Regions from separate parts of the Achromobacter veterisilvae genome, predicted to be linked through region 1. Evidence: predicted binding sites of a transcription regulator. Region 1 holds the regulator's gene; the other holds the start of a gene.
The links. Region 1 encodes NrdR, which represses ribonucleotide reductase genes. Its sites were predicted from a motif close to CACNANATNTNGTG; they were not measured.
Positions count from the first base shown of each region.

Region 1 (4,377 bases):
GCCCAGCACGCGCCCGTCGCGCACGATGACGCAGCCGACCCGGGGGTTGGGCGCGGTGGAGTACATGACGGTCTGCGCCAGCGCCAGGGCGCGTCGCATCCAGAACAGGTCGTCGGTGTCGCTCGGGATCATCATGCTGGGATTGTATGTCGCCGCGGCCGCCGGCGCGCCGGCACGGCACTGTCACCAAATGTCCGTTTCGGGCCGATAGGCGTCTTCCGCGATGCTCGCGAACGCCCGGGATTGCAGTAAAAATAGAACTACACCCTTCTTATTCCCGTGCCAGGAGCCCGGTCCCATGAAACAAGCGCTGATCGTCATCGACGTACAAGAATCTTTCCGGCACCGTCCGTTTTGGGATGAAACCGAGTATCCGGCCTTCGTGCAGCAGATCCAATCGCTGATCGATGCGGCCGCCGCCCAGGACATTCCGGTGCTCCAGGTGTTCCACACCAGCACCTCCAGCGACCCCGCCAACCCCTTCTCGCTGGCCTCGGGCCACGTCCGGACGCTGAAGGAACTGCGCGTCGCCCCCGCGGCCGTGTTCCACAAGACCGTGCATTCGTCGCTCTACGCCAAGGACGCCGGCGGCGCCAGCCTGCAGGATTGGCTGCGCGAACACGGTATCGAAGGCGTCATCGTCTGCGGCATCCGCACCGAACAGTGCTGCGAGACCACGTCGCGCCATGCCAGCGACGCCGGCTTCAAGGTGGTGTTCCCCACCGACGCCACCCTGACGTTCGCCATGCAAAGCCCGTCCGGCAAGCACTACACGCCGGCCGAGATCCGCGACCGCACCGAACTGGTCCTGCAGGGGCGCTTCGCCCGCATCGCGCGCGCCGCCGATGCGCTGACGGCCTAGCCGGCCGCGGAAGCCCCCATGGTTCCGGTGTATTTCGTGCTGTCGCAGGGCATCGTCCTGCTGGACGTGGCCGGCCCGGCGGAGGCCTTCCGGGTGGCCAACAAGCTGTGTCCCGGGACGTTCGAACAGCATTTCTGCGGCCCGTCCCGAGAAGTCGAAAGCGGCATTCCCGGGCTGCACCTGGCGCACGTCAAGGCGCTGCCGGCGGCGGTGCCGCCGGAAGCCCTGGTCATCATCTCGGGCATCGTGGGCAAGCCGACTCGCCTGGAAGACCCCGGCGCCCGGGCCATCATCGACTGGCTGGCCGTCCGGCACCCGGCGGACGGCTTCACGCTGATGACCGTCTGCGCGGGCGCGCTGTTCGCCGCGGCCGCCGGCCTGACCCGGCAGCGCGAATGCACGACGCACCACACCTGCCTGGAACAGTTGGCCAGCATCGACCCCAGCGCGCGCCTGCACGACAACCGCATCTTCGTCGAGGACGGCAAGCTGGTCAGCAGCGCGGGGATCACGGCGGGCATCGACCTGGCGCTGCACATGGTGTCGCGCCATTGCGGGCCGCGCGTGGCCAGCGAGGTGGCGCGCGACATGGTGGTCTACCAACGGCGCGCCGGCACGGATTCCACGCTGTCGCCCTGGCTGGACCACCGCAGCCACCTGCATCCGGGCGTGCACCGGGTGCAGGATGCGGTCATCCGCGATCCGGCCGCGCCCTGGTCGGCGCAATCGCTGGCGGACCATGCGCATACCAGCGCCCGCCACCTGACCCGGCTGTTCCGCGAGCACGCGGGATGCACGCCGATGGACTATCTCTATCAGATACGCGTCGCGCTGGCGCGCGACTTGCTGCGCGAGACCCGGCTGGACCTGGAGCGCGTGGCGGAGAAGTCGGGTTTCGGGTCGGCGCAGCACATGCGGCGCGTCTGGCGCAAGTTCCAGCCGCTCACGCCCAGCGTGGCGCGCGCGGCCGCCCCGCGCTGACGGCGCCCACGCGGCGCGGGCTAGTTTTCCTTGCGCAGCTTCCCGGGCAGCAGCGGGCCCTGCATCTCGCGGATGGCCTCGACGAATTCGCCGATGTCCTCGAAGCTCTTGTAGACCGACGCGAAACGCACGTACGCCACCTTGTCGAGCTTGCGCAGTTCGTTCATGACGAGTTCGCCGATGTGCTCGGTCGGCACTTCCCGCAGCCCGCTGGCCAGCAGTTGCTCTTCGATGCGGGCGACCGCCGCGTCCACGTCTTCGGTGCTGACGGGCCGCTTGCGCAGCGCCAGGCTCAGGCTCGCGCGCAGCTTGCCGGGATCGTAGTCGCTGCGGCTGCCGTTGCGCTTCACGACGGAAGGCATGGCAAGCTCCACCCGCTCGTAGGTGGTGAATCGCTTGTCACAGGACAGGCAGCGGCGGCGGCGGCGGATGGCGTCGCCCTCTTCCGAGACCCGGCTGTCGACGACCTGCGTTTCGGCATGGCCGCAAAATGGACACCGCATGTGTGATCCCTAAAGACACTGGTGGCAATAGTTAAGCATATTGTAACGATGCGCCGGGCTGCCAGCGCCAATACGGGCTAATCCCGGCCCCCCGGGGCCCGAAAAGCAAAGGGACGGCGCCTTGCGGGGCCGTCCCTTTGCGTGGGACCCGAACGCGGGCGCGGGGCCCGCGGGCGGGTCGTGGGCTTACTTCTTGCCGTAGACCGGCAGGCGCGAGGTCAGTTCATTGACGCGGGCGCGCACGGCGGCGATGTTCGCTTCGTCGCGCGGGTTGTCCAGCACGTCGGCGATCAGGTTGGCGGTCAGTTCGGCTTCCGCTTCCTTGAAGCCGCGGGTGGTCATGGCCGGCGTGCCCAGGCGGATGCCGCTGGTCACGAAGGGCTTTTCCGGGTCGTTCGGGATGGCGTTCTTGTTGACCGTGATGTGGGCCTGGCCCAGCACGGCTTCCGCTTCCTTGCCCGTGATGCCCTTGGAACGCAGGTCCACCAGCATGACGTGGCTTTCGGTGCGGCCCGAGACGATGCGCAGGCCGCGCTTGACCAGCGTGTCGGCCAGCACCTTGGCGTTCTTGACCACTTGCTGCGCGTAGTCCTTGAATTCGGGCTCCAGCGCTTCCTTGAAGGCAACCGCCTTGCCGGCGATGACGTGCATCAGCGGACCGCCCTGGATGCCGGGGAAGATGGCCGAGTTGACGATTTTTTCGTGCTCGGCCTTCATCATGATGACGCCGCCGCGCGGGCCGCGCAGCGACTTGTGCGTCGTCGAGGTGACGAAGTCGGCGTGGGGCACCGGGTTGGGATAGGCGCCGCCGGCGACCAGGCCCGCGTAGTGGGCGATGTCGACCATGAACAGCGCGCCGTTTTCACGGGCGATGCGGGCCATGCGCTCGAAATCGATGTGCAGGGCGTAGGCGGAGGCGCCCGCCACGATCAGCTTGGGCTTGTGTTCGCGGGCCAGTTGCTCGACCTGCGCGTAGTTCAGGACCTCGTTTTCGTCCAGGCCGTACGAGATGAAGTTGTACAGCTTGCCCGACGCGTTGACCGACGCGCCGTGCGTCAGGTGGCCGCCTTCGGCCAGGCTCATGCCCAGCACGGTGTCGCCCGGCTTCAGGACGGCCATGTACACGCCCTGGTTGGCCTGCGAGCCCGAGTTGGGCTGCACGTTGGCGGCCTCGGCGCCGAAGATCTGCTTCAGGCGGTCGATGGCCAGTTGCTCGACCACGTCCACGTACTCGCAACCACCGTAGTAGCGCTTGCCCGGATAGCCTTCGGCGTACTTGTTCGTGAGCTGCGTGCCCTGGGCTTCCATGACGGCCGGGCTGGCATAGTTCTCCGAAGCGATCAGCTCGATGTGCTGCTCTTGGCGAACGTCTTCCTTCTGGATGGCGGCCCAAACGTCCGGGTCAGCCTTGGACAGGGTGAGGTTGCGGTCAAACATGACGGGGGGTTCCTGAGACGGTAAGAAAGGAGAAAACGGCGCCGGGTGGGTAAACCCGGAGAATGCCGGATAGTTTACCGCGTCGGGCCCGATCGATTGCCGCCAAAATGCCTTCAATCCCGGCAAAATCGCCTCGACGGGCGCGAAAACCACGCCATCGTCCCGCGCCCGGAAACCCCTCTCAACCCGACTTGAGGAACTTTCATGCAAAGAAAAAGGGGCCGCATGGCGACCCCCGATTGGCGGCGCGGCCGCGTCAGGCGGACGTGGCGCCGATCTGCTTGGGCGCGAGCTTCGGGTTGAGCGTATAGGTGCCCGTCAGGGACGCCTTGGCCAGCACATGCTTCTGCAAGGCCCGCAACGCGTCTTCGCCGGTGAAGGAACCTTGCAGGTTCAGGCTGTGCACGTCCAGGGCGTACAGCGTGAACACGTACCTGTGCACCAGCGAGTCGTTCCAGGGCGGGCACGGGCCGTCGTAGCCGAAATAGTCCCCGCTCATGTCGTGGTCGTTCGCGAACCACGAGGAATAGGAGTTGATGCCCTGGCGGGCGTCCATAGGCGCCAGGGGGCCGCCCTTGCCGCGCGGCGTGATGC
Region 1 is NZ_CP148753.1:1,775,695-1,780,071, reverse strand. It holds gene ribD (bifunctional diaminohydroxyphosphoribosylaminopyrimidine deaminase/5-amino-6-(5-phosphoribosylamino)uracil reductase RibD) at 1-135, opposite strand, end outside; gene WHX56_RS08240 (cysteine hydrolase family protein) at 299-862, shown strand; gene WHX56_RS08235 (GlxA family transcriptional regulator) at 881-1,843, shown strand; gene nrdR (transcriptional regulator NrdR) at 1,864-2,346, opposite strand; gene glyA (serine hydroxymethyltransferase) at 2,533-3,783, opposite strand; gene WHX56_RS08220 (YbhB/YbcL family Raf kinase inhibitor-like protein) at 4,040-4,377, opposite strand, start outside.

Region 2 (4,377 bases), 2.2 Mb from region 1:
GGCGCACCAGTTGCTTGCACGCGCCGGCGGACGAGACCGCTTCGTTCATGTACAGGTGCAGCACGGTGCCGCCGGTGTACTTGCTTTGCAGCGCTTCCTGCAGTTCCAGCGCATGGAACGGATCGTCGGTGTGGCCCACCGGCAACTGGCTGGAATTGGTGTAGTAAGGCTGCGATTCGCTGCCGGCCTGCAGGATGCCGGGATAGCGCTTCCTGTCTTCGCGGGCGAAGCGGTAGGTGGTGCCTTCGGCGGGGGTGGCTTCGAGGTTGTACAGGTGGCCCGTCTGTTCCTGGAACTCGGTCATGCGCTCGCGCACGCGGTCCAGCAGCCGCAGCGCCATCGCGTGGCCGGCCGCGGTGGTGAGGTCTTCGGCGTCGTCCGTGAAGTTGCGGATCATTTCGTTGATGCCGTTCACGCCCAGGGTGCTGAAGTGATTGCGCAGCGTGCCCAGGTAGCGGCGGGTGTAGGGATAGAGTCCCTGGTCGATGTAGCGCTGCACCACCTTGCGCTTGGTCTCCAGCACGTCGCGGCCCAGTTCCAGCAGGTGGTCCAGGCGCGCCATCAGCCGGGCTTCGTCGCCCCGGCAGGTGTAGCCCAGGCGCGCGCAGTTCACGGTCACCACGCCCACCGACCCGGTCTGCTCGGCCGATCCGAACAGGCCGTTGCCGCGCTTGAGCAATTCGCGCAGGTCCAGTTGCAGGCGGCAGCACATGGAACGCACCATGTGCGGCTCCAGGTCCGAATTCAGGAAGTTCTGGAAGTATGGCAGTCCGTAGCGCGCCGTCATCTCGAACAGGCGTTCGGTATTGGGATGGTCCCAGTCGAAGTCGGGCGTGATGTTGTAGGTGGGAATGGGGAAGGTGAACACGCGGCCCTTCGCGTCGCCGGCCATCATGACTTCGATGTAGGCGCGGTTGATCATGTCCATTTCGGCTTGCAGGTCGCCGTAGGCGAACGGCATTTCCTCGCCGCCCACGTAGGGGATCTGTTCGCGCAGGTCGGCCGGGCAGGTCCAGTCGAAGGTCAGGTTGGTGAAAGGCGTCTGCGTGCCCCAGCGGCTGGGCACGTTCAGGTTGTAGATGAGTTCCTGCATCGCCTGCTTCACGTCGCCGTACGTCATGGCGTCGCGGCGGATGAAGGGCGCCATGTAGGTATCGAAGGAACTGAAGGCCTGCGCGCCGGCCCATTCGTTCTGCAGCGTGCCCAGGAAGTTGACGATCTGGCCGATGGCGGCCGACATGTGCCGCGGCGGCGTGGCCTCGACCTTGCCGGGGATGCCGTTGAACCCCTCGGTCAGCAATTGGCGCAGCGACCAGCCCGCGCAATAGCCGCTGAGCATGTCCAGGTCGTGGATGTGGATGTCGCCTTCGCGGTGGGCCTGCCCGGCCTCGGGCGCGAAGACGTTGGACAGCCAGTAGTTGGCGGTGACCTTGCCGGCCACGTTCAGGATCAGGCCGCCCAGGCTGTAGCCCTGGTTGGCGTTGGCGTTGACGCGCCAGTCGCGCTGCTCCAGGTATTCCTCCATGGCGCTTTCCACGTCCACCAGCGTGTGGCGCAGCGAGCGCAGGCGGGCGTGCTGTTCGCGGTAGACGATGTAGGCGCGCGCGGTGCGCCAGTGGCCCGCCTGGACCAGGGCTTCCTCGACGCGGTTCTGGATGGTTTCCACGCCGGGGCACGGGTTGTCGGCCAGGGCGGCGATGACGGCGTCGGTCAGCGCCTGCGCGCCAGCCAGGTCCAGTTCCCCGGTGCTCTGGCCCGCCGCCGCGATGGCCTGGACGATCTTGTCGCGGTCGAATGCCACGACCCGCCCGTCGCGCTTGAGAATGTGCTGGATATGCATGACTGACACCATATGTAGTAGGGTATGAAAACTCTACCACCACATATGGTGAGCGCGGCGCATCGCGAGCGCGGGATATCGGCCTGGCTTGATGCGCGTCAAACGCGCAATCGGGCCCTTGTTAACACGACCTAGAACCCGATGCCGACCCCGGCCAGCGATATCGCCACGGCCAGCGCCGCGGTGCGCGCCGCCGGGCGGGGCGCCCAGGACAGCATCCCGACCCACAGCAGGGCGCCCGCCGACAGCCAGCCCAGCCAGGCCACCATGCCCACCGTATTGCCCCACAGGCCGACGCAGGGCAGCAGGGCCAGCGCCAGCAGGAGCACGCCGGCTCCGCGCAACGCCCGGGTGTGGCCGGCGGACGGGTCGCGTCCCCAGACCTGGTCGTAGTGGCGCGGCATGGCCAGGCTCAGGCAGGCCATGCCGGAATAAGTCAGCAGCAAGGCCATGGAAACGGCGTACAGATCGTTGGTGTTCATGCCGCAGCCTCTTCGTTCGCGCGGGATTTGCGCCGCGAGGGCGCCGATGCGGGCCGCTTCCACACATGGAGGGCCGCCCAGCCCGATAGTACGCCGAAAGCCAGGGCGCCCAGTTCGACGCCGGCGCTTTCCCAGTCGCCGCGCGCGATCTGCGCGTAGGGATGGTCGCCCAGGGTGGCGAAGGACAGCAGCGGCAGCAGCAGGCACAGCGCCGACAACAGGCCCAGTTGCGCGATCCAGGCGCGGCGGGGACTGCACAGCCAGGCATGGACCAGGGTCAGCGCCCAGATCAGGAAGAAGCCGCGCAGTTCCCACGCCGCGCGGTTTTCCAGGGCGGCGGGCAGCAGGCGGTTGGCCCAGAAATAGCCGATGCAGGCGATGGCCAGCCCGGCCAGCGCGGCCACGTTCAGCCCTTCGATCAGGCGGTAGACCCGCGCCGTGGCGCCGCCGAATTCGTCGCCGTGCCTGGCGCGGCGCTTGACCATGAACAGCACCGCCCCGGTGCCCATCATGGCGGCGCCGGCCAGGCCGCAGACGAAATACAGCCACTTGATGGCCAGGCCGCCGAATTTCGCCATGTGCAGGTCGCTCATCACCTGGCGCGCCAGCGAGGGCGCGCCGCCCAGCACGCCGCCCGGCGGCCGCAGGCGCAGCAGTTCGCCGCTTGCGGAAAACTCCGCCATGCCGGTGGTGGCGCTGATGCTGCGGAAGGTGTCCGCGTCTTCGTTCCAGCCATATACGCCGATGCGCATGGAGCTGTCTTCCGGGTTGCGGATCACGATGGCGCGCGCCGTCTGCCCGATCAATCGTTCGCCATGCGCCACGATGGGTTCCAGGGCCGGCACCGCCTGCGCGATGCCGCTGCGCACGAGGGTTTCCTCGCCCTCCATTTCGGCCAGGTACCGCCGGGCGGCGTCCGGCCCCGCGCCGTAGTTCGCGGCGATGGGGGCGGGCATGAGCGCGGCGCTGGAGATCACGATGCCGGTGTAGGCGATCATGAACTGGAACGGCAGGGTCAGCACCGCCACCGCATTGTGCGCGTCCAGCCACGAACGCTGCCCCTTCCGGGCGCGGAAGGTGAAAAAGTCCTTGAAGATGCGCTTGTGCGTCACCACGCCGGAAATCAGCGCGACCAGCATCGCCATGCTGGCGAAGGCGACGATCCACAGGCCCAGGTTCGCGTCGTGCAGGGTGTAGTGGAAGTCGACGAAATGCGAGCCGCCCAGGGTGGCGCGGCCCGCGGCCTCATGGTGGTCGTCCAGTTCGGCGCCGGTGTCGGGATCCAGGTCGGCGTCGGCATACATGCCGTTCTTGTCGAACCAGTAGGCCGTCAGCCCGTTGTCGTGGAAGCGGTCGACGGGCCAGATTTCCCACATGCCGGCGCCGCCGTGGTTGCGCGTCATGTAGTCCACGGCCAGTTCGAAGCGCCGCGCCCGGTCCACCGGGACGCTTTCCTTCTGCGCCGCCAGGGCTTCCGCTTCCTGGTGCTCGGGCGTCATCCAGTGGGTGATGGGTTCGGAGAAAACGGCCAGCGAGCCCGTCAGGAAGACAGCGAACAGCAGCCAGGAGAACCATAGGCCGGCCCACGTGTGGAGCCAGGCCATGGACAGGCGGAAACCGGGTTTCAGGACGAGCCTCTTTATTGTGATGCCGCCGCGAGCCGGACGGTCTGATTTTATTGAGAATGGTTCCAATTCTAAGCGAAATGGGGCCAGGGTCGCCAGGGCGAGGGGGGCCGGCGGGCACGGGGTTTGCTGGGCACGCGTCTCAACCGCAAGGCCGCCGACGCGCCGCCGCGGCATCGAGATACGACCCGACACAGGAGCGCCCAATGAAACGCAAAGCCGGAAATGCCTCGCAGATAGAGGAATTGCTGTACCAGGCCCTGGAGACCGAGATAGGAGGATTGAATATTTACGAGACCGCCGTGTCCTGCGCGGTCAACGAAGACCTGAAGAAGGAATGGCTGGAGTACCTGGAAGAAACCCGCACGCACCGCCGCGTGCTGCTGACCGTGTTCGAGCAACTGGGGCTGGACCCCGAGCGCCAGCCGCC
Region 2 is NZ_CP148753.1:3,997,574-4,001,950, forward strand. It holds gene WHX56_RS18625 (ribonucleoside triphosphate reductase) at 1-1,840, opposite strand, end outside; gene WHX56_RS18630 (DUF3325 domain-containing protein) at 1,972-2,322, opposite strand; gene WHX56_RS18635 (PepSY-associated TM helix domain-containing protein) at 2,319-3,926, opposite strand; gene WHX56_RS18640 (hypothetical protein) at 4,154-4,377, shown strand, end outside.
Region 2: WHX56_RS18625 (ribonucleoside triphosphate reductase) is a predicted target of NrdR. The motif match lies at 1,847-1,860, and genes of this name have one in related genera.